Regions from separate parts of the Paenibacillus sp. Soil724D2 genome, predicted to be linked through region 1. Evidence: riboswitches for the same ligand, from Rfam matches in the RefSeq annotation. Region 1 holds a riboswitch; the other holds the start of a gene.

What was found. Region 1 has a riboswitch for S-adenosylmethionine ahead of ASG85_RS12070 (hypothetical protein). Riboswitches for the same ligand answer to the same signal wherever they lie in the genome.
Region 2: it holds a riboswitch for S-adenosylmethionine, as region 1 does, so the genes downstream of both, metA (homoserine O-acetyltransferase MetA) here and ASG85_RS12070 (hypothetical protein) in region 1, are expected to answer to the same signal.

Annotation. Positions count from the first base shown of each region.
Region 1 covers NZ_LMRY01000010.1:33,613-43,456, reverse strand. The annotation lists gene ASG85_RS12090 (HAD family hydrolase) at 6-470, opposite strand; gene ASG85_RS12085 (toxic anion resistance protein) at 819-1,958, opposite strand; gene ASG85_RS12080 (vWA domain-containing protein) at 1,981-3,669, opposite strand; gene ASG85_RS12075 (hypothetical protein) at 3,682-4,419, opposite strand; SAM riboswitch class I at 4,724-4,853, shown strand; gene ASG85_RS12070 (hypothetical protein) at 4,953-5,483, shown strand; gene ASG85_RS12065 (glycosyl hydrolase family 95 catalytic domain-containing protein) at 5,768-8,110, opposite strand; gene ASG85_RS12060 (NUDIX domain-containing protein) at 8,322-8,657, opposite strand; gene ASG85_RS12055 (Nif3-like dinuclear metal center hexameric protein) at 8,723-9,478, opposite strand; gene ASG85_RS12050 (DUF1772 domain-containing protein) at 9,681-9,844, opposite strand, start outside.
Region 2 covers NZ_LMRY01000034.1:90,882-100,725, reverse strand. The annotation lists gene tyrS (tyrosine--tRNA ligase) at 1-781, shown strand, start outside; gene corA (magnesium/cobalt transporter CorA) at 857-1,792, opposite strand; gene ASG85_RS24655 (hypothetical protein) at 2,095-2,322, opposite strand; SAM riboswitch class I at 2,568-2,696, shown strand; gene metA (homoserine O-acetyltransferase MetA) at 2,808-3,752, shown strand; gene ASG85_RS24645 (aminotransferase class I/II-fold pyridoxal phosphate-dependent enzyme) at 3,788-4,957, shown strand; gene ASG85_RS24640 (trans-sulfuration enzyme family protein) at 4,954-6,126, shown strand; gene mqnC (cyclic dehypoxanthinyl futalosine synthase) at 6,264-7,400, shown strand; gene ytxC (putative sporulation protein YtxC) at 7,899-8,840, shown strand; gene thrS (threonine--tRNA ligase) at 9,265-9,844, shown strand, end outside.

The sequences.
Region 1 (9,844 bases):
AATGGTTATTTTCTGAGCGTTGGAATGAGCCGATGATGCATTAACAACAAATTCAATCCATCAATTATGTCTGTGACGACTATTTTACTACTCATTAATGTCGCCGTTGCACAGCCTTCTTGCCCTATTACTGCGATTGAAAGATCGGCTTCACGAAACATTAGTTCATCGTTTACCCCGTTGCCCAAAACAACCACACCTGGTGAAATCGTACGAACAAATCTTCTTTTCTCCTCTCGTTGATCATCCTGACCGATAACATGCAGCTCTACGGGTAGTCCCTCACATTCTCTAGCGGCACTACCGTTACTATCAGCGGTTAATACATGGATCTTAAGTAATTTCTCTAATCCTAACAGCTTCTCCCTAACATTAGGTAAGATCAGTCCGTCTAAAGCAATCGTTCCATTAAAATCTAAAACGAGATGATTAATTAGTAGGTTTTCTTGCCCAGGAATAAGCAGATGCATAGCGTCTCACCTTTCGCTTTCTCATTTTTTCATTTTAAACTTATACATATCAGCAGAAAACAAGATGTAAGCCTTCAGCTATCAAGCAACTTCTCAGATAAATCTATTTTCCTATCCTCCTTCATGACAAGGCACCACCTGAATAATATCCTAATATGAATATACTTTTTTCGGATTCTTAAGATAATCTGCCAGTCAGCGGGGAAAAGACAGCCGCTTGATGTCGGCTGCCTTCACTTGGTGTTGTATTAAGCTATAGTTTCCCGGTATTCTTTTGCCTATTCTTTTTCAAACTAAGTGATCCCACAATAATAATAGCTAAACCAACACTTTTTTAATACCGCGCTCCTATATGGATAACTGGCTGCCCTTCTCCAGACGCAATATTTGCTTTTCGCCGATATCAGCCAAATTCCGGAACTCATTGATTGTTTCGCGCATTTTTGGCAGAGCCTCCTGTTTATAGGAACTAATCGAGTCCAGAGCAGAAATTACATCTGTAAATGCTTGTTTTAGAGTATCAACTGAAATGTTGGATTCAATCGATTTCTTATGAATTTCGGTTCCTTGTTCGTTCAGCATACGCGAAGTAGCAGTTATTAGATTGCTAGTTACTTGGTTCAAGAGCTCAACTTTTTTCAAAGCGATATTTTGATTGTACAGGGCGCTGGCAACCATTACAGATATCTTCAATGCGGAAATCGTTACGGTCTTTGAGCGATCTACAACCCGCATCATCTGCCTATTGTTCCGTATAACCAGTTCCATTGCCATAATGCCCTGTTGGTTTACAACCAACATCTCTTGCAAGTCCATAACCCTCTGCCTTAAAGGGAAAAGGATTTCCTCCGTAATAAACCGAATCTTTTCTGGATCTTCATTCCGTATCTTTGCCGTTTCGATTTGTACCTCAATGGATTCATCCATCAGTGCTCCAAGCTGAATTTCCTTTCTAAGTTTCTTGGATAATTCACGCAAGGATTGTTGTTCGAATTCCAGTGTGGTGTTGTCATTCTTGAGTGTGGACTTTCCCTTATCTAAAGAAACGATGATTTCTGCAATAATACCGTCTGCCTTTTCATATTTAAGGAAGTAGCTCCGAATAGGGCTGAAGAACTTACCAAGGATGCCGGTTTTGGCGAAATCAACAAGGCTTGGGTCCAAATCTTTGATTTGTGTGTGCAGGTCTGCTAATCCCTTGGCTACTTGCCCGCCATCTTCGCCAGCTTTTGAAAGATTACCGACCGACACTTGCAGTAACGCATTTTTAGAGGAAGACAATTTCATTGTATCTACACCGAATGTATCGATCGATTGTAGAATTTCCCTCCGTTTGTCGAGCGAATCAAGTTCCAATGACATGATCGTAGCTACATTAGAGTCAGCAATCTCTTTCAACTTGGCAATTTCCTCGGGAACCGGCTTAATCTCATGTTCGATCACTGCTTTAATTTCTTCAGGATTGGCTATTTCCAATGTGAATGACATGTGAATCCCCCCTCGATTTGAATTACATTTGGACGTTGAACAGGTTGCCGAGTTTATACACCACATCGTCAGTGTCTGCATTGATGCTTGCAGCTTCGTTGATACTAGAAATGCTTTCGAGGGCTTTGATGTTTGCGTTATAGCCAATCGTATAAATGGGGACTTTATAGATTTCGACTAATCCCTTTATGTCCTTGAGAGAATGCCCTTCGTTTGTCTCGCCATCGCTCAATACAAAAATGATTGGCTTCATGTTCGGATTAACAGCCAATTCGTCTTGAATCATCTTTAAGGCAACAATAATACCGTCAAAGGTTGACGTTCCACCACTCGCCTGGAGGCTATTGACCGCGCCGACGAACATGGATTGCTGATTTGTGTCGTACTTTGCGATCGGGAGTTTGATTGTTACACCACTGGAGTACGAAACCAAGCCGATGCTGTTGTCTTTGCCCAAGTATTTCTGCCCCTTGAATAAGGACTCCTTGAGTCGATTGAGCGGCGCCCCCGCCATGCTTCCCGAAACATCCGTTACAAATACCGCGACAATTGGTTTGGTGCCATTCTTCTTTTCTTTCCATACTTTTTGAGCAGAAGCTAGAAGGTTACCATCAACAGGTGCGAGTTCAGACTTGTAATCTTCGAGGCCGTTAAAGCCCTTTTCTTTCGCTGTTTTTTGGTATTTCTCTTGTGTTACGAATTCAGCAAATTTCTTTATTACATCGAGTTTATTCTGTGGCAGGTCCCCTAATGCATAGAGTGGGCTATCATGTCTAACACCAAATGGTGTGAACACATAGCTACCTTTAAGATCCGCCGCGTTGACATATGTCTGATACTCCAATACAAACCCGTCTAGAGCGCCAGACTTGGCAGCTTCACGCATTTGGATTGTTGTGGACGCGGTGAATGGTACATTGGATTGGAAATTCTCGAATCCTTTAACCGCTTTCTCCCCCAATATGTTGGAGCTGTCGAAGGTGTTCAGAGCAGTAACGAGAAAGTTCAGGCCAGTAGAGCTGGCGAATGGATCGGTATATCCCATTGCGAACTCGTTATTGGAAATTGCTTCTGTGATGGTTTTGATATTCACTGATCCGTACTTCTCTACCAGAGCATCATGTTTTGCCTTTGAAATGACGATCCCCGGTACGTTTCCTACTAAACGCTTCGTAATTAGCTGAGTCTTGATGCCATTTGCCTTTACGATTTCTCCCCATAACTCGTTGGATGGAGTGAATGCGTCAGGAATGTATTTATGGGATTTGATATAGTCCGTTGCAGTACCTGAAGCAATATTACGTATCTTCACGGAAGCTGGTTTGCCGTTTACTTCAATCTTGGCTTGATTGAACTCCGTTGCCACTTCGGTTAACCAACCATCAACGCCGGTTCCCGACTTTTCTGTAGAGGAGAAGATCTCAACAAAATTATCTGTTGTACTTCCCACTGTTATTGGAAACTTCGAGATATCCGGAAGCGTTTCAGCTACATCAACCGGATTAAGGTCTATCTGTCCCTTTAAAGGCTTATCCGTGGCAATAGATATATCGGAGTATAGTTCAGATAAACGTTCTCCAGCATTTTCAGCTGCAACTTGAACACTAGATTTCCCAAGATTTGCAGTCAGTTTCACACCTGCATACACAAGTCCGAATGCTAAAACAATGATAATACCCGATAGGAGGAACAAACCTCTCTTATTTTTCATCGAAGTCACCTCTTATTCCTTATAGTGTTTTGTTTGTTTTATCAACGAGTCTATTTCTTGCATGCACGGCATCTGCTCTATGTCAGCAAGTTCTAAACTGTCCAATCGTGAGATTTCCATTAAAAGTTTGTCTATTTTCAACAAAATTTCTTCGTTTGTACCGAGAGAATCTTTAACGAACGATAGGAACTCGTTATACACCATCATCTTTTCTGCGATGAGATCTGAAGGTAACCTCGACGATTCCTTGAGCATAACAATCTTGTACTCGTTCTCATCGAATACATGCATTCTGCCCAGTATGCTGCGAATGTTGAGATAGAACAAATTCTCGACTTCTTGCGCCACGGAAGTGAATTTCTTATAAGTGAGTTCATTAGGATCAAACCTTTGATTTAAAAGTCCTAACAGGGTCTCCATTCTTTTTCTAAGGCGCTCTAGCTGCCGAAGGGCTAGCCCAATATCGCTCTGCAATGTTTTGACTCCTTTATAATGAGTAAGGGCATCTATATATTCATTGTGAGTCCTGATTTCTTTCACTGGTTTCACTGACGGCAGCTTGAATATCAACATGTTGGTCGCGTACGATAGAGCGAGGATACTGGCAAAAATGATTGTCACACCTGAAGCAGTTTCAAGAGCACTACCGCCGATCTCTATCCCTATAATCCCAGGTGAAAGAACCGCGATATTAAAAACCACTACACATAAGATGATTACGATAAGTTTTAAATGATTTTTGCTTAGCAATTCTTACACCCCCCTCGTTTCGAATTACGATTAATTTGCTTCTCCCGCCTCGATTACTACCTATATATATATTAGCGTCATGTGCTCACATGATTATTTCGAACCGTTTTGTGCTGATTATCAACGGTATTCCATTCGGACTCATACCTTCAATAGTTACTGCAGATGTATCCTTGCACGCTGTAAGTTGACAAATATGTTTTGAAGGTCAAAAATCCAGCAAACTAACGGATTTGCTGGGTGTGAAATCCCTTGACATCAGAGTGCTTTATAGTATTATAAAAATAATCGAATATGTTGAATTTTCTTATCAAGAGTAGGTGGAGGGACTAGCCCGATGAAACCCGGCAACCGACAAACCTTTGTTAATCAAAGGAATGCACGGTGCTAATTCTTGCGGAAACGCTGTGCAAAGCGAATCTGGGAGATAAGAGTGAGGATATGACTTTGAGTTCTTATGACCTTTCTCTGATTCTAGAGAAGGTCATTTTTGCTTTCATGAACTAATTTAACTTGTTTAAAGGAGGGACAGGATGCCGTTCACGATTTCCGACAATTTTACGATGGATGAAACTGTTGAGTATCACCAGGATATTCATCCCCTTCGTATTGCATTGCTAAATTTGAAAAATTCGGCGATTGGTCTTGAATTCTTGCAGCAGTACAAGATTTCCCGAATAGAATGTTTTCGATTTGACAGTGAGCTTACAGAAAAGCTGCAACTTGGAGACAAGACAGATATTTGCGGGCTAATTGCTATTACCACAAATACAGGATCAGTTGGCTTAAGGGAATTTGCGATCCCTTGTAAAACCCTGAAATACGATTTGACTATGTGGGTTGCTCTTTTTCAGCGAATGAAAGGTCTGAACTTAGTGGAATGTATGAACTACACTCAACTAAACCAAGAGGCATGGGGACCCGTGAGATTAGAATTAATTGATTCGGCATTAATGGATCTATTTGGAAAAGTTGTACTGACATTAAATGACAACAAGGATAAAAGATATATCTGGGATCGAACATACTTATTTGACCATACGCAAGCGTACATCTCATTTTAAGAGAAACATAATCATTTCAACCAAAAATAAAATAAACCTTGATATATCAATCTATTGATTCCTCTAGGTTTATTCATAAGGTCTCATGGGGTCAAAAATTGGATTACTCCCTCCCTCCCGTTTTGTTTGACAATCATTCTGTATTTGAATAGTACAGTTTCACCTACGGTCTTATTCAATCGTCAGCTATAGACTGATGATAACCAAAAAAGACACCCAGAATGAGGTGTCTTTTTCCAATCCTTGTGGCCCTTTTATCCATGGTTATTGCACACAGGAAACATTCAATGTTCTTGAATGGTCAACGGATTCAATGAAATCGTATATCGTTTTCCTGTCACAGTTAGAAATTCACTCCTAATCAAAGCATCGATCTGAACGCTGCAAAGCCCTCCAAAATGAGAATAAATCTCTGCTTGAACAATTTCGCCCTTATTCCAACTTATGTTCACCTCGAATCCTCCGCGTGCCCTTAAGCCTTTAACGAAGCCTGTCGGCCAAGCATCAGGTAGAGCGGGAAGCAAGTGAAGGTAACCTTGATGGGATTGCAGCAGTAGTTCAGCTATTCCTGATGCTGCGGCAAAATTGCCATCAATTTGAAACGGGGGGTGAGCATCAAACAGATTCGCATAAATACCCCCAGTTTGGTAATTTTCCGTATCATCTTTAACGAGCCTTAGCAGATTGGTAAGAAGGCCTAGTGCCCGGTTTCCATCTCCAAATCGAGCCCATAATCCCACTTTCCAGCCGAGACTCCATCCCGTCCCCTCATCTCCGCGCCTATTCAGGGATTGCTGCGCTGCAGTATATAGCTCCGGTGTTGTATGCTGTGTCAACTGACGGCCAGGATAAACGCCGAATAAATGGGAGATGTGCCTGTGATGCTTATCTTCGTCCTCGAAATCCTGGGACCACTCCTGAAGCTGGCCATATTTGCCGATTTGCATCGGAAATAATCGACTTCGCGCATCGTCCAATTCTTGGCGGAAGTCAGCATCCATTTGCAAAATTTCTGATGCTTCCATACAATTCGTAAACAAATCCCAAATGATTGACAGATCCATGGTGGCTGCTACGCTAACGCCGGCTTTTCCTTCTGCGGTCACAAATTTGTGTTCTGGAGAAGTAGATGGCATGGTAATCAATCGGCCAGACCCATCATCTACCAACCAATCCAGGCAAAAAAGCGCTGCTTCTTTCATAATAGGATAAGCATAATTACGCAGGAAAGTGTCATCTTTGCCAAATGCATAGTGCTCCCATAAATGCTGTGTTGTCCACGGTCCCCCCATCGGCCATAAAGCCCAAACAGGATCACCTTGACCATAATCACCGACAGGTGAGGCTTGGCACCAAATATCCGTATTATGATGTGCCGTCCAGCCACGAGCCCCATAATGTACATCTGCCGTTTTCTTTCCATTCTGCGATAATCTTCCAATAAAACTGAGAAAAGGCTCATGGCATTCCGCAAGATTGCAGGTTTCTACCATCCAATAATTCATTTGTGCATTGATGTTAAGCGTATAGTTGCTGCTCCACGGCGGCCGTATTTCTTTATTCCAGATGCCCTGCAAATTAGCCGGTTGTGTGCCTGGACGAGAGCTAGCAATCATCAGATAACGGCCATAATGAAATAAGAGCTCTACCAGACCGGGATCCTTGGCCCCATATTCGGATATCCGCTCCTCCGTCGATAAATCGGCTGGCGCTATGGTTTCACCCAAGCTAAGCTCTACTCGATTAAATAGAGCTTGATGATCCTCAATGTGTTTGCGTCGCAGTGAATCATACGATTGCGCCTTCACCAACTCTAGCGCTCGGGTAACAAGAGGCTCAGGATTCTTCCCCTGCTTGCCGGGGGATTTGTTATAACCGTTAAAGCTTGTCTCTGCCACGAAATAGAGAGTGACTCCCGTAGCTCCAAGAATATGCATGCCGTCATGATCGACTTGCAGCTTACCGTCATCCAGCACTGCCCCAAGATGAGCTTCAAAACGTATTGCTTCTGCAGTTATAGGGTCACCGAATACAACCGGATTATCGGTAGCATAGTAATTCGGATCCACATGTTCAGGCGCAGTTCCCTTAAGCACAAGATCATTTCCAATTGTATCCGTACGGTAATGGAGCTGACTATCCAGCCTAGCATGCAGATTCAACATACCCGTTTTGCTTGCTTGCAAACGAAGCACAATGACTTGGTCCGGATGGGAAGCAAATATTTCCCTGCTGTATGTAACATTGCCAATCCGATACTCCACACGCGATATTCCTTCTTGAAGAGATAGGCTCCTGTGATATGATTGATAAAGATCTCCGTGATCAAACTTAAGGTGCAAGTCACCAAGTGGCATATAGGATTGTGTGTAAGGACCTAACATTTCCTTACTCAGTTTTTCTGCTTCTATGAATTTACCATCCATGAGAAGACGGCGGACTTCTGGAAGTACTTCTTTGGCTCTGGGATTGTTGCCGTCCTTTGGGGAGCCGGACCACAACGTGTCTTCATTGAATTGCAAATGTTCGTTCATCACCCCGCCAAATATCATGGCACCGAGTCGGCCATTACCAATGGGCAGCGCCTCTGTCCACTTTTCAGCTGCAGAGAAATATTGAATTTTCATTTTTCTACCTCCTCATATTATTGGATAAATATAGAAAATTTAACGACATTTCCCTTGTGCTAAATGCTCTAGTTGCCCCTCCTCTGATAGCGCTTTCTATATTTATACTATAGGATTCAATTTTCTAATAGATACACTTCGGAATTATACGTACATATTTCCGTTTTAAGGATATTTATGCTCTCATTTTTTATTGTCACAGCACCGACAACTATTCCAATATTAATTTTCCATCGAACTTTTTATAGTCTTTAAATACTCTTTGATGATGTTTTGCAAAAAGCTCACTTGAAGCTTCTGGTAAATTATCCAATGGGTAAAATTCAGCATCTACACTTTCATCTGTCTCTTTTTCAAGAGTACCCGACCACATATCCACCCGAAATAAATATTCAATCACATGATGCTCATTCCCCCAACGGTCGGTGAATGTTTGTGTTGTTGGAGAAGAATAAATAGCAATTAGTGTTGCCTGAAAAACATCAAGCCCTGTTTCTTCTTTGACCTCACGCTTCATTGCATCAAACACAGATTCATCTAGTTCAATCTACAAAATAATTTAATTTAGATGGAATCGTTCTAATATTGGTATCAAAAAAGTGCTTGCTTTGATTATTCAAAATGCTCTTCAGACAGCTCGATGATTTCGAGATGATTAAACTTTATTCTGATCTGTTCAACCAAAGATCTTACCCCAAATATTTCAGTAAACGTATGACTTCCGACTATCATATTCATTCCGACATATTGAGCATATTGTACCGAATACAATGTTTTTTCACCTGTTAAGTAGGCATCGCATCCCAATTTTAACGCGTCGAGGATATTGTTAGTTGAGTTTCCAGCTCCTGTAATAATGCCTACTTTGCTTATTCGTTTTTCAGAATTCTTCCATGACTTAACACTTTCTTTTAATACGTTTGTTACTCGTTCATTCAACGCTTCAAACGTTAATGGCTCTTTGAATATACCTACTCCGGGCATACTCCTACCTTCATTATGATAAGAAGTTTGAATAATTTGGTTAACCTTTAATGCTTGAAAAAGTGAATTACATGTACCAAAATCAGCATAATCAAGTGGTAGATGAACGAAATAATGACTGATTTGAAATTGCTTCAGTAGATTATGGCATTCTTCCTTCATCCCGAATACGAAATCCCAAGCATCATGATGCGTAACGATTAGATCGATCTTGTTTGCAGCAGCTTGACGTACGATATCTGGTGTAATATTCGTTGAAAAACCAATACGGTATATCATCTGAGGACCAAAATTGTAAAACGCATATTCTTCTCCTTCATCAAATGATGTCAATAAGTCACCGAAGAGTGAGTGAGTAGCTTCAATAAATTGATCACAGTGCATCTCAATTACACCACCAGTTCATTTATATATTAATTCTATACATACCACAACTTTACTTTTGCCGCTACGCAATCCTGCCCGTAACTTCAATGAAATCAAAAAGGAGCTGCTTCAAAGCAGCTCCTGAACTATTGTTTCTCATAAGTTGAATCCCTCTCCAATGACGGACGTGTAATTTAGGCTGACGAATTCAACATAGTGCCTACCACTTGCGAAGAGCGATGATAAAACAAGCCAGAGCAGCGATTGAAGTTATCGTCCGCACATGATTCCAGGGCATCCAACCGGCAAGATATTCTCTCCACACCCGGGTACCCTCGGAACTCCCTGAAGTCACAGAGGCTAAGGTATCGTTTAGCGGTACGT
Region 2 (9,844 bases), on a different contig from region 1:
CATGCTGGAGCGGGACGATTTTGCCAAAAGATACGCGGCTAATCAGCCCATTCACGTTCATGAGTTTTTCTACCCTTTAATGCAGGGCTATGACTCAGTCTCTCTTGAAAGTGACATTGAGCTAGGTGGAACCGATCAAACCTTCAATATTTTGATGGGCCGAACGCTTCAAAGTGCGTATGAGATTAAAGATGGTCAGGTAGCGATTCTGATGCCGCTGCTCGAAGGCTTGGATGGTGTTCAAAAAATGAGCAAAAGCTTGCGAAATTACATTGGCATCGATGAGCTTCCTAACGAAATTTTTGGCAAAACGATGTCGATCCCAGATTCGCTCATGACCAAATACTTCGAGTTAACAACGACCATCTCAAATGAATCCCTGCATGATCTCACACGAGGGCTAGAAGCAGGTGCCATCCATCCGAGAGATGCCAAGATGAAGCTGGCTAAGGAATATGTGCACATGTATCATGGTGCGCAGGCGGCTGAAGAGGCCGAGCAGCATTTCATCACCGTGTTCCAAAAGCGAGCTTTGCCCGAAGACATCGAAGATATGACACTAAGCATCAGCCAGTTGGAAGAAGGTCAAATCTCCATCATTAAGCTTCTTGTTTCACTCGAGCTGCAAGCCTCTAATGGGGAAGCAAGACGCAGTGTGGAACAAGGGGCAGTGAAGATCAATGAACAGAAGATCATGCAAATTCATGAACAAATAACCCCAAAGGATGGGGATATTATTCAGGTAGGGAAACGGAAATTCGTTAAGGTTAAGTTGATTTAAACGTGATGAAAAGGGCTCCTTGATAGCAGCATTCTGCTCCAAGAAGCCCTCACTCTTTCTACGATCAAAAAGTATCTATAGCCATTCTTTTTTACGAAATAATATATACATGCCTATGCCCAATGCACCCATGAATGCCAACACAATTTCATCGCCATGAGCCACATGAAGCCCGAGAATGTTATCAAAATTCATTCCGAACACGCCGGTAATGAATGTCAAAGGCATGAAAATCGTCGAAGTTGCTGTGAAAACGCGCATGATTTCATTCGCGCGGTTAGCGACGCTAGACTGATAGGCTTCTCGTAAGTTGCCCATGAGATCGCGCAGCGTATCAAACGTATCCACGATCTTTACGGCATTTTCATAAATGTCTCCGAAATATTTTTGCAGCTGATGGTCAATCAGTCTAAGCTCTTTCTTGCCAAGTGTTCCAATGACATCTCGCTGAGGAACCAGCACTTTTTTGAGCCATAAAATCTCTGAACGAAGACCGATAATTTCATTCAAATGCGACTTCTTCGTTGCCACCAGGATGTCTTCTTCCAGCTTTTCAATCTTGGCCTCGATACGGTCACCGACCGCCACATAATTATCGACGACAAGATCGACCAGATGGTATAGGAAACGATCAGCGCTGTTTACTTCCTCTTCCCAGAGAAAAGGTTTCAAAGCTCGAAGTTCATTAATTTTTTGTCTAGTAACGGTAATAATGACATGTTTGCTTAGAAATAGATTAAGTGCGCGAAGGAAAATTTCTTCATCATCAAATCGAATACTATTAATAACAATAAAATAATGGGAATCGTAGAACTCAATTTTGGGACGTTGTTCCTCTTCGCTTAAGCAATCCTCCACGGCCAAATCATGGAGATGGAACAAAGGTTGAAGGATCTCTAAGTCCTCTACCCCTGCATCAATCCAATAAAAGCCTCTTTCTGGAGGTGTTAGGGCGACAGTCACGTCATCAACCAACGTAAAAATGCCATTCTGAACCCACCGTGTTTTCATCTGATCCACCCCTTTGAATGGAATCAGCCGGTTAGTTCATCATTTAGAGCAAGGCTCCGGATGAAGGAATAACCGACTGCATTCCTACACTATTAAATTGTTTAAGATCCTTGCAGGTTCTACTCCTCGGTTCTCCGTCCAAACGTATGCCCTCCTTTTTCGTCCGTGTCGAATACTTGTCTAGTATAACCCTTCATATATCACGTTTCAAGCCATAAAAGTTTGCAGAAACTGGTAAAGTGTTGTTAAGATAAAGTATGGGAATAACGGTCAGTCGGTGTCAAAAAAATAGCCGCCATGACTCACATGGCGGCATTTAAAATTTTATTTTTAATTTCTTTGTAAATCTCAATTAATTCAGGATCACCGCGCTGCAGCAATTCTTCTTCACTGTTTGCACCGTAGATACGGCATAACAGGGCAGCAGCATCCTCTGCTTGCTGAATGGTTGGTTTTGTGGTTTCAATCAGAGTGAAAAATCGGTTTAATGAAGCAAAAGCGGAAAAGTTATCGATCGTTTGGGTTGACATAGGTGACCTCTTTTCATGAGATATGATTTATAAGTAGAGTGTTGTTATATATATTAGTGTTTTAATATCATATAACCCGTTTTTTAGATGGCTTAAACATTATTATTTGAGACATTTTGTATCAACCGTATCCTAAGGGGACAAACCGCTGCAAATTCTTTGCCCTAATTTCGCTTGACAAGTGTTTCATGCCTTGACTTTGGATGAATTTATAGTATGATAATTTTAATCGCATACGTTACATTTTCTTATCAAGAGTAGGTGGAGGGACTAGCCCTATGACACCCGGCAACCGACAAACCTTTGCAAGCAAAGGGACGCACGGTGCTAATTCTTGCGGAAACGCTGTTTAAAGCGAATCTGGGAGATAAGAGAAGGACATTGACTTTGATTTTCCATGGCCTTTCTCTGATTCCAGAGAAGGTCATTTTTGCATTTATTACCCATTTTCATCCATTTAAAACTAATGAAGAGGAGTGAACAGGATGCCGATCAAGATTCCTGACAACCTGCCTGCCAAAGAAATTTTAAACCAAGAGAACATCTTCACCATGGACGAATCCGTCGCGTATCACCAGGATATACGTCCACTTCGAATTGCTTTATTGAATCTGATGCCGACCAAAGAAACGACGGAAACGCAGCTGCTGCGCTTAATCGGGAATACGCCATTGCAGGTGGAATTCGTGCTTCTGCATCCTAAAACTCATACTTCTAAGAACACTTCCGTCGAGCATTTGGAAATGTTTTATAAAACATTTGACGATATTAAAGATGAAAAGCTGGATGGCATGATTATCACGGGTGCGCCTGTCGAACAGATGGAATTCGAAGATGTGAATTACTGGGAGGAATTGACGCAAATCCTGAATTGGAGCAAGCACAACGTCACTTCTACCTTGCATATTTGTTGGGCCGCTCAAGCGGGCTTGTATCATCATTTCGGTGTACGAAAGTTTGCACTCGAGAACAAGATGTTTGGTGTATTTCCTCATACTGTTCAGGTACCGAATACAAAGCTGCTGCGCGGCTTTGATGAAGTCTTTCATGTACCGCAATCGCGTCATACGGATATTCGTCGTGAAGACATTGAACAATGTCCTGATTTGGAAATTTTATCGGAATCTGAGGAGTCTGGTGTTTATATCGCCGCAACGCGAGATGGGAAGCATATTTTCGTAACAGGACATTCGGAATACGATGCTTGTTCATTAAAATGGGAGTACGATCGGGATGTGAGTAAAGGGCTTTCAATTGATATCCCCAAAAATTATTACCCAAATAATGATCCGAGCAGACTGCCATATAACACTTGGAGAGCGCACGCGAATCTTCTATTTTCCAATTGGTTGAACTACTACGTATATCAAGAAACACCATTTGAACTGAATGCTAACATCAACGAAAGCTTGGCAAGCTCACAATTGTAATTCGAACCCATACCCCTGAGGAGGAACTCCCTTTGTTGAAAATCGAAAGTCGTCTCGCTCAAATTGGCTCTATTGAAGAACCTGTTACTGGAGCTATCAGCTTCCCAGTCTACCAGGCTACTGCGTTCCGTCATCCGAAGCTTGGGCAAAGTACAGGATTCGACTATGCACGTACGAAAAGCCCGACACGCAAGGTGCTCGAAGATGCAATTGCTCAGCTGGAGTCAGGAGATGCGGGCTTTGCTTGTTCCTCAGGAATGGCTGCGCTGCAGACTATTTTTGCTTATTTCAGTCAAGGAGATCATCTGATTGTTTCCTTGGATTTATATGGCGGTACCTACCGTCTGCTTGAGAAAATCATGTCGCGCTTTGGTGTGACCGCTACGTATGTAGACACGAATGATTTAGATGGATTGGAAGCGGCTTATCAATCAAATACCAAAGGGCTTGTCATTGAGACACCGACGAATCCGCTGATGATGATTACAGACCTTGAGCTTGTGTGTACATGGGCTCGTAAAAAAGGCATCGTATCAATTGTCGATAACACCTTGTTAACACCGTATCTGCAACGTCCTATTGAGCTTGGTGCTGATATCGTCATTCATAGCGCCACCAAGTATCTCGGCGGTCATAATGACGTGCTCGCTGGACTCATCGTGACCAAGGGCAAAGAGCTCTCCGAGCAGATGGCTTTCCTGCACAACTCCATTGGTGCCGTGCTTGGACCGCAAGACAGCTGGCTACTTATGAGGGGAATGAAGACACTTGCGCTGCGCATGGAGCGTCATGAGCAGAATGCAACCGCAATCGCTAAGTTCTTATTGGAACACCCGCTCATCGGTGAAGTTTACTACCCAGCACTTGAAACGCACCCTGGTTATGCGATTCAGAACAAGCAGTCGAGTGGAAACACAGGTATTTTCTCCTTTAAAGTAACGGATGCGAGACTGATTGAACCGATTCTTCGTCATATCGAGCTCATTGCTTTCGCCGAAAGCTTAGGCGGTGTTGAATCACTTATGACCTATCCGGCTGTGCAAACACATGCGGATATTCCGCTTGAAATTCGTCAGCAAATCGGTGTAGATGACCGTCTTTTACGCTTCTCTGTGGGCATAGAGCATATTGATGATCTGATTGCGGATCTTTCAAATGCTCTCAGTAAGGCGCAAGCCGAATTGGAAGGAGATTCGCTATCATGAGCCATCCACAAGATAATAAACGTAAGCCGCATGGCAAATTTGCAACGAAGCTCATTCATTTCGGTGGAGAGATCGATGAAGCAACAGGGGCATCCAGTGTGCCTCTGTATCAAGCCTCAACCTTTCATCAAGCCGACTTAGAAGTCTCACCGGAGTATGACTATACCCGTTCCGGCAATCCAACCCGTCAAGCTTTGGAAGACTATATTGCATTACTCGAAGGAGGTACACGCGGATTTGCTTTCGCCTCGGGTATGGCAGCTATTTCATCAGCCTTCATGCTTTTATCGCAGGGTGATCATGTCATTTGTACCGAAGATGTTTATGGTGGTACTTATCGCCTGCTGACAACGATTATGAATCGTATGGGCGTTGAGTCGACATTCGTTGATATGACTGATATCGCTCAAGTACGTGCAGCACTGCGATCTAACACAAGAGCCGTATTTATCGAGACACCTTCGAATCCGACACTCCGAATTACAGACATCGCCGAAGTCGCTGCTTTTGCTAAAGAGCATGATTTGCTTACGATGCTGGATAATACGTTTATGACCCCTTACCATCAGCGGCCAATCGAGCTGGGTATTGATATTGTGCTGCATAGCGCAACGAAGTTCCTGGGCGGACACAGTGACGTTCTGGCTGGGCTGGCTGTAGTTGCTAACGACAGTCTAGGGCGCAGAATGAAACAAATTCAGAATGGCATGGGGAACGTACTAGGCATTCAAGATTCTTGGCTGTTGATCCGTGGGATGAAAACCTTGCAGGCTCGTATGGAAATGTCCGAAACTAGTGCCCGTAGACTGGCAAATTGGCTTTCAGAGCAGCCTGATATTGATGTTGTTTACTACCCGGGACTTCCGAACCACCCTCGTAGAGACGTTCATGAAAAGCAGTCTTTAGGCTATGGAGCGGTTGTTTCGTTCGATGTTGGTTCCGGAGAGAAAGCGAAAAAGCTATTAAGCAAAGTGCGTATTCCTCTCGTTGCAGTAAGCCTGGGCGCAGTGGAGAGCATCTTGTCCTATCCGGCTATGATGTCGCATGCCTCGATGCCGAAGGAAGTTCGCTTACAGCGCGGCATTACGGACGGTCTTGTACGGTATTCGGTAGGTCTTGAAGATATCGAAGACATTATTGAAGATTTGGAACAAGCCCTCCGCGGTTAGACCTCCATGAATTCGAAAAATAGTCATATTTGAAATGGAATACGCCTTGGTAAAAGCAGCATATTGCTGCTTTTTTGGCATGAATATGGTACGATGAGTGGATACAAGCTTTCAGAAAGTAAAGGAGTGAGTAGCCTATGAAACCGATTGATCGCATTTTAAATAAAGCACAGTCAGGCGGACGAATTGATGTAGAGGAATGTATTACGCTGTTCGAATCCGATCAAATAGAAAAGATTGGCGACACCGCCAACCAGATTATGAAGAAATGGCATCCCGATCCCATAACGACCTTCGTCATTGGGCGGAATATTAATTATACGAATATTTGTGATGTTTATTGCAGATTTTGCGCGTTTTACCGTCCACCCGGTTCATCAGAAGGTTACGTATTGCCGGATGAAACCATTTTCCAGAAGATCCAAGAGACTCTGGATGTAGATGGAACCGAAATCCTCATGCAGGGCGGCACAAATCCGAATCTTCCATTCAGCTATTACACGAATATCCTTCGAGAAATTAAGAAGCGTTTTGATATTACGATGCATTCTTTCTCGCCAGCTGAAATTATGAAAATGAAAGATGTTTCAGATGGTTTATCTTTAGAGGAAGTCGTTCGTCAATTGCACGAAGCAGGACTCGATTCTTTGCCGGGTGGCGGAGCAGAAATTCTGGATGATCGCACTAGACGTAAAATTAGTAAGCTAAAAGGGTCATGGCGTGATTGGATGGACGTTATGCAAACCGCTCACAAAATTGGTATGCATACAACGGGTACTATGGTTATTGGTTTTGGCGAATCTATGGAAGAGCGCGCGCTTCACATGCTGCGCATCCGGGATGCGCAAGATGATGTTCTGTTCCAGAAGCTAAATACACCAGGCTTCCTAGCTTTTATTCCGTGGACATTCCAACCGGATAATACGAATATGAAGGCAGAGAAAGTAACGCCTGAGGAGTATTTGAAGACGTTGGCGATTAGCCGAATTATGCTCGACAACATTCCTAACTTCCAATCGTCATGGGTGACGATGGGACCTGAAGTGGGCAAACAAACGCTGAGCTATGGCTGCAACGACTTTGGAAGTACGATGATTGAGGAGAACGTAGTCTCCGCGGCGGGTACAACCCACAAGGTCAACGTTAACTCCACGCTGCGAATCATTCGCGAAGCAGGTAAAATTCCAGCTCAGCGGAATACGAAATACCAAACATTGCGTGTGTTTGATGACGAGTCGCTTGTTATTGATAAAGATTTCGTGATGCAAAACTAATAATGTAATTTTGGAGAGCAGCTGCGGCTGCTCTCTTTTCGTTTTAAATGCACATGCATTTACTTGGACAAGTTATGAAAAAATTAATGTTATTTTCATGTTTGTTTCTGAAAAAGGAGTATAATCGAAGTAGTTCACAATTTAGACAAAAATGATAGGAGTGATTCTTGTGAAACTATTCAAAAATTTTCTTCAAGGATTTTTTTATGCTTTTGTCTCAATTGGTGCACTTCCGTTCTTGCTTGTAAAAAGTATTTTTGAATCATACTTAGGATAATGGCAGAAGGCGATTAAAATGTCGTGATGCAAAACTAGCTAATAAATACAAAAAAACGCTTCCAACTTGGACGCGTTTTTTTACTTGCGAGATTGGAATATATTCACTCAAGATTTGATGAAAAATAGATGATTGGAAATGGCAAATTGTTCGTTGTATATCTGATTCCTATCGACCATATACTCTTAGGAGGAGGACGTATTGATGAAGGGAGTTAGCCTATGGAACTGTTTGCCATTGTTGTAATGAATGCCGATGAGGCCTATGTACGTTCGCTAAGCGCTCAGATAGAACGTGAGCTGCAGCTTTTACATATCGCTGAAAGTGGAGTAACTGCCCCATTTGATCTACATGATACACATGCGTACATTCGAATAGAAGTGAGGATGAATGAAAGAGAAATATCTTCTGTTCACAAAGAACTAAGAGAAGGACTGGCTGTCGTTTTGGCTAATCATATCATCGCAGAGAAGGAATCGCTTATCTTGCGTGATTTGATTGTTAAAGAATTTAAATATGAAGCCATAGATGATTTGGAAGCCATTGAAGGGTACTGCAAGCAATCCATGTGTGCGGAGGCGGTCATTGAGGAATTGCCTATTTTGAATGGCAGCTCAGCAAGACAACGCCGCAAACAAATGTTATCGGAGCAGCTCGTGCAAACTCTAGAGGAAACTCCTCGGTTAAGCTTAGATGGCTTCCTTAAATTTCGCTTACAGGATTATACGGAGGAGCTGCGAGAGATAGCTGAGTATGCCATCGATGAATTCATGATGGATCGCCAGTATCAAGAATTTATATCTCTGTTGCAGTACTTCGTTTATATTCAGGAAGCCAAGATCCCAGTTGCTCATCTTATACATAAAGGCGGGCATGAGTTTGTCATCCTGAATGATCAGCTTGAACTCATAGACGCGAATGAATTCGATACAACCTTTAAGCTGGAAGTACTTGAAAAAGATATTAATTTCGAGGACATGATTGTTAGCACACTCATTACGGTATCTCCGGCAAATATCTACATCCATACACGAGATCCCGAATTAACGATCATCAAGACGATTAGACAAATATTTGAAGATCGAACAACGGTTTGCTCCTATTGTCGAACTTGTGACATCTTCTTGGGCGAAGCCAAGAAACAAGATCAACTGTCCCCTTGACCTTGAGCGAAGAGGCAATTATAATAGTGATCGAAGGCGTTAATATCAAAGACATGAACTTTCTGCAAGAACTGCTCAGAGAGAGGAGACTAGGCTGCAATCTCCTTCAGCTATTCAGATCGTTTACCCCTTTGTAGCCGTATTGTGGAATTCGACCTGACTTGCAGGATCGTTAGTATACAATACCGGAGTCATTCCCGTTACCGAATGCTGATGAGGATTCGCCTTACCCCTGTGGGCATGCAGCGAATCGAACTAGGGTGGAACCACGAGCTGAGCGCACTCGTCCCTTTTGGGATGCAGTGTGCTTTTTTGCGTTCAAAAAATGAAACAAAAGCGGAAAGACTTTGAGCGTAGCTCAAAGATCCCAAAGCGGAGAGACTTTGGGCTACGCCCAAAGATCCCAATATTAGGAGGAACAAAAATGGTTGTACAAGTGAAATTACCAGATGGAGCGGTTAGAGAGTACGCAGTTGGAACGACCATTGAGCAAGTGGCGGAATCCATTTCATCCGGACTGAAGAAAAATGCGATTGGCGGCAAAGTTAACGGGAAATCTGTGGATCTGTCGTTCTCTTTGGAAAATGATGCAGACGTAGAAATTCTAACGCTCGACAGCGAAGCGGGATTAGAGATGTATCGTCACAGCACAGCGCATTTGATGGCACAGGCGATTAAACGTATTTATGGTGAAAAAGCGGTTAAATTAGGGATTGGACCTGTCATTGAAGACGGATTTTACTATGATATCGATTTGGACACACCGCTTAATCCCGAAGATTTGGTGAAAATCGAGAAGGAAATGGAACGTATTTCCGGTGAGAACCTGGCGATTACTCGCCGCGTTGTTTCCCGTGAGGAAGCGATTCGCATTTTCACTGAAATGGAAGATCCGTTTAAGCTGGAATTGATTCGTGATCTGCCGGAAGACTCGGTACTTACGATCTATGACCAGGGTGAATTCTTTGATTTATGCCGCGGACCGCATCTGCCATCAACTGGCC